2 regions of the Paraburkholderia sp. USG1 genome follow, and region 1 is predicted to be linked to the other one. Evidence: riboswitches for the same ligand, from Rfam matches in the RefSeq annotation. Region 1 holds a riboswitch; the other holds the start of a gene.

Region 1 (3,407 bases):
AGCCGGCAGGCGTTGATGGCACCGGTTTCCGGAGCGGGGAGCGTGATGCCGTGACGCTCGACAATCGTACACATGGCTGCGCGTACCTGATTCAGTCCATCCAGCATCATCTGATGCTGGACCGGAACGCCGTCAGCGACTCGAGACGGAAATGGGGAGCGGTGCGCAACAGGATCGAGATAATGCAATGCATCGGTGAGGCAGGTGTCGATGCGGACGAATGCCTCACCGATCCGCCTGGCATAGTCGGACGGGAAGGCGGAATGCTTGTGGTCGCGTAGCATGGATGTCTCGTTGTCTAGCCGCCATCGAAGGTTGCGAGTATTTCGCGCCAGCCGCTGCACCAGCCGATTGCTGCCACGAGCGCGCCCCGGTCGGTGTCCGCATCGGTGCCGCGGCTGTCCCAGCGAAAGGCGTGTTCAAATTTCGCGAGGTGTGTGCAGATGCTTTCGACGGTATCCCGATGAAATTGCATCGGAATTGATCCGTCGTGTTCCAGCTCATGAAAGAGATGTGGCCGGCAACGTACGGGACTATCGGTGTCGGCGCATTGTCCGCAGACATGCGGCAGCCATCCGTCGCGATTGTCGGTCGCGAAGGCTCGCGCGTTGGCAAGGTCGCGGCCCTTTGCCAGCCGTTCGGGTGGGGCGTTTCCTGCCGAGTCCGGCCCATAGCCGAGCCCGCACATGTGGCATGGACCTGATGAACGCAGCCTGTGTCGCGCAAGCGCTGCTGGAACGAGCCTGTACAGGCCATCTCCGCCCAGCACCCGCGCGGCGCGGCGCAACAGTTCGGTGTACAGGATCGTGCTGCCGTGGATGAGATGCGGACGAAATGCCGCTTCGACGACAAAAAATGCCAGCGCATGTCGAGGGCACATTCCCCAATGGTCGTAAAGACGTGCCCGAACGTCGGCGTCCATGATGCTGCCCTGGATGAACCACCAGAGAAAATCGACCTCGCCGTCTGAGAGCATCAGTGCGGCGTGTGGTCCGGGCGCAGGATCATCGTGGCTGGCGCGTTGCACTGTCGTCGGGTACTGGAAAGACACAAGCCTGGACAGGCAACGGCATGACCCGCAGCTCCCTCCAGGAACTGTAGGCATCATCAGCCGCATGTGATATGCGGCGGTTCAGGGAGGTATGCCATCTCCCGAGGTGACGACTTCATTCTAACGACCGTGGCGGGCGTCGGCAACGCGTCCGGTATCCTGATAGCGAACGAAGAATTGCGTTTATGTGATTACTCTGATGAAGCAGATGCTTCGCGCCATTTCGCAATCGACTGCAGCAGTTCGCCGTTTGCATCCTCGACGGATCCCCAGTGCTCGAAACGGGACCAGCGGCCGGGTTCGAGCACCTTGTAATTCACGAAGAAATGGCGAAACTCGTGCAGCAGTGGTTCTGGCAGATCGTCGAGCGAGCGGCTTCTTGTGGTGGACGTGCACACGCGATCCACGGGTACGGCGATCACCTTGGTGTCCGGCCCGCGCTCGTCGGTCAGATGCATGGTGCCGAGCGCGCGCGCCTCGACCACCGCGCCGGGAACGATTGGGAACGGTGCAACAACCAGCGCGTCGAGCGGCCGTCCGTCCGGCGCAAGGGTGTCCGGAATAAAGCCGTAGTTCGCCGGATACCGCATGCTTGTCATCATGAACGTCTCTACCCGCAGGCGGCCGGATCTTGGGTCGGCCTCGTACTTGACTGGTTCACCGAACGCCGACATTTCGATGATCACGTTAAACGAAGCCGGAACATTGCTGCCCGCGCCGATACCGTCGTAGTCCATCTGGAAGCTCCCGTCAGCTACGCAACGTCGCGATGAGTCGTTTGGGATGCAGCAGCAGTCCGAGAGCGTCCACCGCGTGATGGACGACGACATCGGCCGCCTGCAGCGCGTCGCCGGCCAGACCCTCGGTACCCACTACGGCGATACCGAGCGCTGCCTGCCCGAGCATCAGGGCATCATTGCGCCCATTTCCGACAGCCACAACCTGTTGCGCGCCGAGTCGCAGCACGTACTCGCGTTTAGCCTGTGCCTGTCCGCTGGCTGGCAGACAGACTACCTCGGCCGGGCACCCGCGCAGATGCTCGCGGGCATCGCCGTATGTGTTTCCCGTCACGATGTGGAGGTCAACTGTTCGGATGAGGGCTATGAGCTGTGCTTCGACGCCGTCGAGCAGCCGGCCGTCGACCGCCAGCGTACCGTTGTAGTCGAGCACAAGATGCCGCAGGTTCAGCGTGTGGTAACCGGGAATCTCGATTGAGATCATTCGTCTCTCCTGTCAGCGGCACACAGAAAAATGCGCCGGCACGGGTCGAACGGGGGAGAGAACGCGCCCCACAGCGACCCGGGTGCCGGACAGCTGCAGGCATCATCAGCCGGGCGTCGCCGGCGGTTGGCGGAGAATGCCATCTCCGTAGATCAAACTGCTTTCACTGTAGCCAAACTACCGGTAATTCGCAACGCGGTTTTTGCGTGTGATCAAACCCCCGCGGCAGCAAGTTCTGGTGCGCCTGCGGCAGTAGTCGCCGCCTATGCAGCGTGCTAAGATAGAAAAAGGAGATGGCATTCTCCTTTAACTGCCCCATTGCGGGCTGATGATGCCTACCGGTTCCTGGGTCAGGACGGCGTAGGCATGTCAAGGCGTTCCGCCGCCCAGGTTTGTAAATTCACGAATCTGGTTTTCCAATGCGATCAGTTTTATTTCCCCGTCGGGCAATGCCTGACGTGCGTGCACGCATGTCTTCATCTGTCTGGACGCGCCGGTCGCGGATGCGGAGGTACGTATGAAAGGCAGTCAGCTTACCGTTTACGCGGCGAATCAGAGTCATCGCGTCGAGCACATGACAGTAGTCGAATGGCTGCTGGATGAGGCAAAGCAGATGGGCATAGTGGGTGCCACTGTCGTTGAAGTTGCCGAAGGAGTGGACGCCAAAGGTAAATTTCACGCAGCCCGATTCTTCGAACTGACGGACCAGCCGGTCGCGGTGATGGTGATTGCTGACGATGCGAAGATCGACGCGCTACTGGCAAAGCTGCGCGACGCCGGTATCCGTCTTTTCTATACTCGCGCACCCATCGAGTACGACACGCTCGGCGCAGAGGGAGGCCAGTGATGGATTTCAACGCCATTCCTGCGGGCGAAAACCTGCCGCTCGAAGTCAATGCAATCATCGAGATTCCTGCGCAGAGCGAACCGGTGAAGTATGAGGCCGACAAGCAGTTCGGAATCCTTAAGGTTGACCGGATCATGAGCGCAGGTATGCGTTATCCGGCCAGCTATGGCTTTATTCCACGCACGCTCGCGCGTGACGGGGATCCGATCGACATCATCGTGATCGCACCGTTTCCGTTGGAACGCCTGTCGCTGATTGCCTGCCGGCCAGTCGGTCTGATGAACATGA
Region 2 (3,407 bases), on a different contig from region 1:
ACTTGAGGCATGTTCGAACCGTTCGTCCAGTCTGCCTTGAAGCGCGAATACCGCCTGAACCTGCCGCCAATGCCATCCAACGGCAAGGCGAGCGACGTCACTATTTCGGGCAACCACTTGGGCATCAGGCTGAAGAACGGGAAAAATCCTCCCGACTGGTAGACACACCAGCTTGTGGCGTGTGCGGTCAGCCAGTCATATACCAGGGACTGCTGTGGGAGAAAACCAGAAACGTTGTCGCTAATCGCACTCTCTCCCGACATGGCCATCAGGCGATTGGCCTGGGTTCCGGTCGGAAGCGGCGCAAACCAGCTATCGCAAATCGTGAAATGGTTTGCGAAGAAATCGTAAACAGGCAGCGCATCGGCGGTGTAATAGCCCATTACCATCGAGAGATCGGCTGGCGCAGGGTGTCGTGCCGCGTAGCTTGCAACGAACCCACCCAGTTCGGGGCAGCCTCCACTCGCGCACGGCGTGTTTATTTGTATCGAAATCGGCGTGCGGTCGTGCGGAGGGTCGGGGATCAGTTGGGTCGCCGGCGAGAGAGCATGGATCGCATATGTCCTGTCGTCGTAAAGATTCGCGAAATTCTGCTGCCACGCGGGGTCGGCAGAGAGTCCGTTGACGTCTTTTCCGTCGAGGCTCAGATAACCGAGAACATGGTCGAACGACCGGTTCTCCATCATGACGATGATGATGGTTTTAATGTTGTCCATTGACATGCTGCCTCCGTACAACGGCATCACAGCGACCATGTCGCCTGCCAGGTTCGCGCCCCGCAGGAAACTACGGGAGCGCGACACTGCAGACCTCCTGACGCGAACCTGTCTCCTGCATTGGCGGCTTGCAGCGCGAGCCGGGATCGGATAGCTCAAATACTCGTTGCAGAAGAGCCGCACTTTCAACGCAGGCTCTATACCAGAGTCTTGCTTCCGGCTAGACGTTAAGGCTAGTTCACGTTACATCGCCGTTCAACTTCAGTTCTCGCTGAAGGCAAGTTGTTCCCGCTTCGCTCGATCCAATAGGCCTTTGCGAACCCGACTGATGGCAAGCCGTAGGAAGTCGGGTGGATCGGAGGAGAGGAGCATCCGCGCCTGGAGTGGCGCGGCGCGTGGCGCTTTCAGCGCGACAGCAACGACACCGTTGCGATGCCGAGAATGGTCATCACGAGCGACGCACCCACATGAATCACGATCTCGCCCGCAGCCCAGCCGAGCCGGCCGTCCTGCAACCGCTGCACGACTTCCGCTGAAAAAGTCGAGAAGGTCGACAGACCGCCCATCAAGCCGGTGATGACGAAGAGCCGCCATTCCGGTGCGAGCTGCGGCGCCCGCGCAAACCCTGCGACGGCGACGCCGATGACGTAGCCGGCAATCACGTTGGCGGCGAAAGTGCCGAGCGGCAAGCCGCTGAACAGGCCGTTCAGGCGGATGCCCAGAAACCAGCGAAACAACGAACCGAGCGCGCCGCCGATTCCGACGGCGAGAATGGACCAATACATGGGAGGCCTGGCAAAACCGGGGGTGTCGACAAACCGGGCTGAGCATGGAGCGCGATGCTGCGTCCGCAATCATCCGGGCGAGCAGGCATCATCAGCCACAAGGGCGGTTAAAGGAGAATGCCATCTCCAGCGCAGGAGTCTAACACCGGCGAGGGCATGTGGGGACAGTTCGGCGTGGGCGCGGACAGCCCGCCGGCCCGCGCTGTCCGCCCGGATCCGGCATGCCCGGTGGCGAGGCGCACGTGCGGGAGCCGGAGCCGCCAGTGCGCTCATGCGAAGCAAAACCGCCGCCGAAGCTTTCTTACTCGGGTGTCGCCGAAATCTTGTGGATCGACAGGTCGGCGCCGTTGTACTCGTCTTCCTGGTCGAGCCGCAGGCCCACTGTCAGCCGGATCGCGCCGTACACGAGCGCGCCGCCGAGCGTCGCCACCACAATCCCGCCCAGCGTGCCGACCAGTTGCGCCCCGAACGACACGCCACCCATGCCGCCGAGCGCGCGCAGGCCGAAGATGCCCGCCGCGAGGCCGCCCCACGCGCCGCACAGACCGTGCAAGGGCCATACGCCCAGCACGTCGTCGATGCGCCAGCGGTTCTGCACGCAGGTGAACATATAAACGAAAAGCACGCCGGCAATGCCACCCGTCACCAGCGCGCCGAGCGGATGCATGATGTCGGAGCCGGCGCAGACCGCCACCAGTCCGGCAAGCGGCCCGTTGTAGGTGAATCCGGGGTCGTTGCGGCCGGCGAGCCACGCGGTCAGGGTGCCCCCCACCATCGCCATCAGCGAATTGACGGCGACGAGGCCGCTGATCTTGTCGACGGTCTGCGCGCTCATCACATTGAAGCCGAACCAGCCGACCGCCAGCACCCACGCGCCCAGCGCGAGGAACGGAATATTCGACGGCGGATGCGCGGCGATGCCCCCGTCGCGGTGGTAGCGCCCGTGGCGCGCGCCCAGCAACAATACCGCCGGCAGGGCGACCCAGCCGCCGAACGCATGCACGACCACCGAGCCGGCGAAGTCATGGAACTGCGCGCCGAACACCTCGGCGAGCCAGTTCTGGATGCCGAAGCGGCCGTTCCACGCGATCCCTTCGAAGAACGGGTAGATGAAGCCGACCAGCACGAACGTCGCGAAGAGTTGCGGATTGAATTTCGAGCGCTCGGCGATGCCGCCCGAGACGATCGCGGGAATCGCGGCGGCGAAGGTCAGCAGGAAGAAGAAGCGCACCAGCGCATAGCCGTTGTGTGCCGCCAGCGACTCGGCGCTGCCGAAGAACTGCACGCCGTAGGCGATCGCGTAGCCGATAAAGAAGTAGGCGATCGTCGAGACCGAGAAATCCACCAGAATCTTGACCAGTGCATTGACCTGGTTCTTTTTGCGCACCGTGCCGAGTTCGAGAAAGGCGAACCCAGCGTGCATCGCCAGCACCATGGCGGCGCCGAGTAAGAGGAAGAGGGTATCGGTGCCGGTTTTAAGACTTTCCATCGATGTGTCCTGCTGATGACAAAAAAGCGGGCAATGAATGCAAGAAGCGGGCCAAAGTTGTGCCAAAACGCGTCGATACGGTGCAGTTCGGCACCGGGATGGGATTGGTTGGGTGCTTTGTTAAATGCTGCGGACACGCCTTTGCACATTTTTGCGGCTTTAGCCGGCACAGTTAGTGTGCATAACGTCGTAACCAAGGGCGGAGCGAACCAAAAATGGGCAAAATATTCGATTTCATTTACGTTTAATTCAAAACCCTAACGTGGGGCCGACATTCATCCGGCATTCTTTTGCGGCAAATGCCTGGTCAATGGCGTGCCCTCTTTGTTTTCCTGGGTAATCGCCGACATAATGTGCCGTCCCCGAGCATGATCTGCCGGCCACCGACCTCCAGTGCGCACGCATGAGACTGACCAC

Evidence for each region. A riboswitch is a leader RNA that binds a small molecule or an ion and turns the genes downstream of it on or off. The one in region 1 is predicted to bind fluoride.
Region 2: another riboswitch for fluoride. It lies ahead of crcB (fluoride efflux transporter CrcB); the one in region 1 lies ahead of NE850_RS00435 (hypothetical protein).

What each region holds. Positions count from the first base shown of each region.
Region 1 is NZ_JAMWXW010000001.1:91,869-95,275, reverse strand. Features, by position in the region: gene NE850_RS00450 (dynamin family protein) at 1-284, opposite strand, end outside; gene NE850_RS00445 (hypothetical protein) at 299-1,027, opposite strand; fluoride riboswitch at 1,092-1,162, opposite strand; gene NE850_RS00440 (inorganic diphosphatase) at 1,243-1,788, opposite strand; gene NE850_RS00435 (hypothetical protein) at 1,802-2,272, opposite strand; fluoride riboswitch at 2,362-2,428, opposite strand; fluoride riboswitch at 2,553-2,617, shown strand; gene NE850_RS00430 (DUF190 domain-containing protein) at 2,790-3,119, shown strand; gene ppa (inorganic diphosphatase) at 3,119-3,407, shown strand, end outside.
Region 2 is NZ_JAMWXW010000011.1:221,234-224,640, forward strand. Features, by position in the region: gene NE850_RS17020 (alkaline phosphatase family protein) at 1-716, opposite strand, end outside; gene crcB (fluoride efflux transporter CrcB) at 1,121-1,501, opposite strand; fluoride riboswitch at 1,577-1,638, opposite strand; gene NE850_RS17030 (ammonium transporter) at 1,803-2,990, opposite strand; gene NE850_RS17035 (ATP-binding protein) at 3,394-3,407, shown strand, end outside.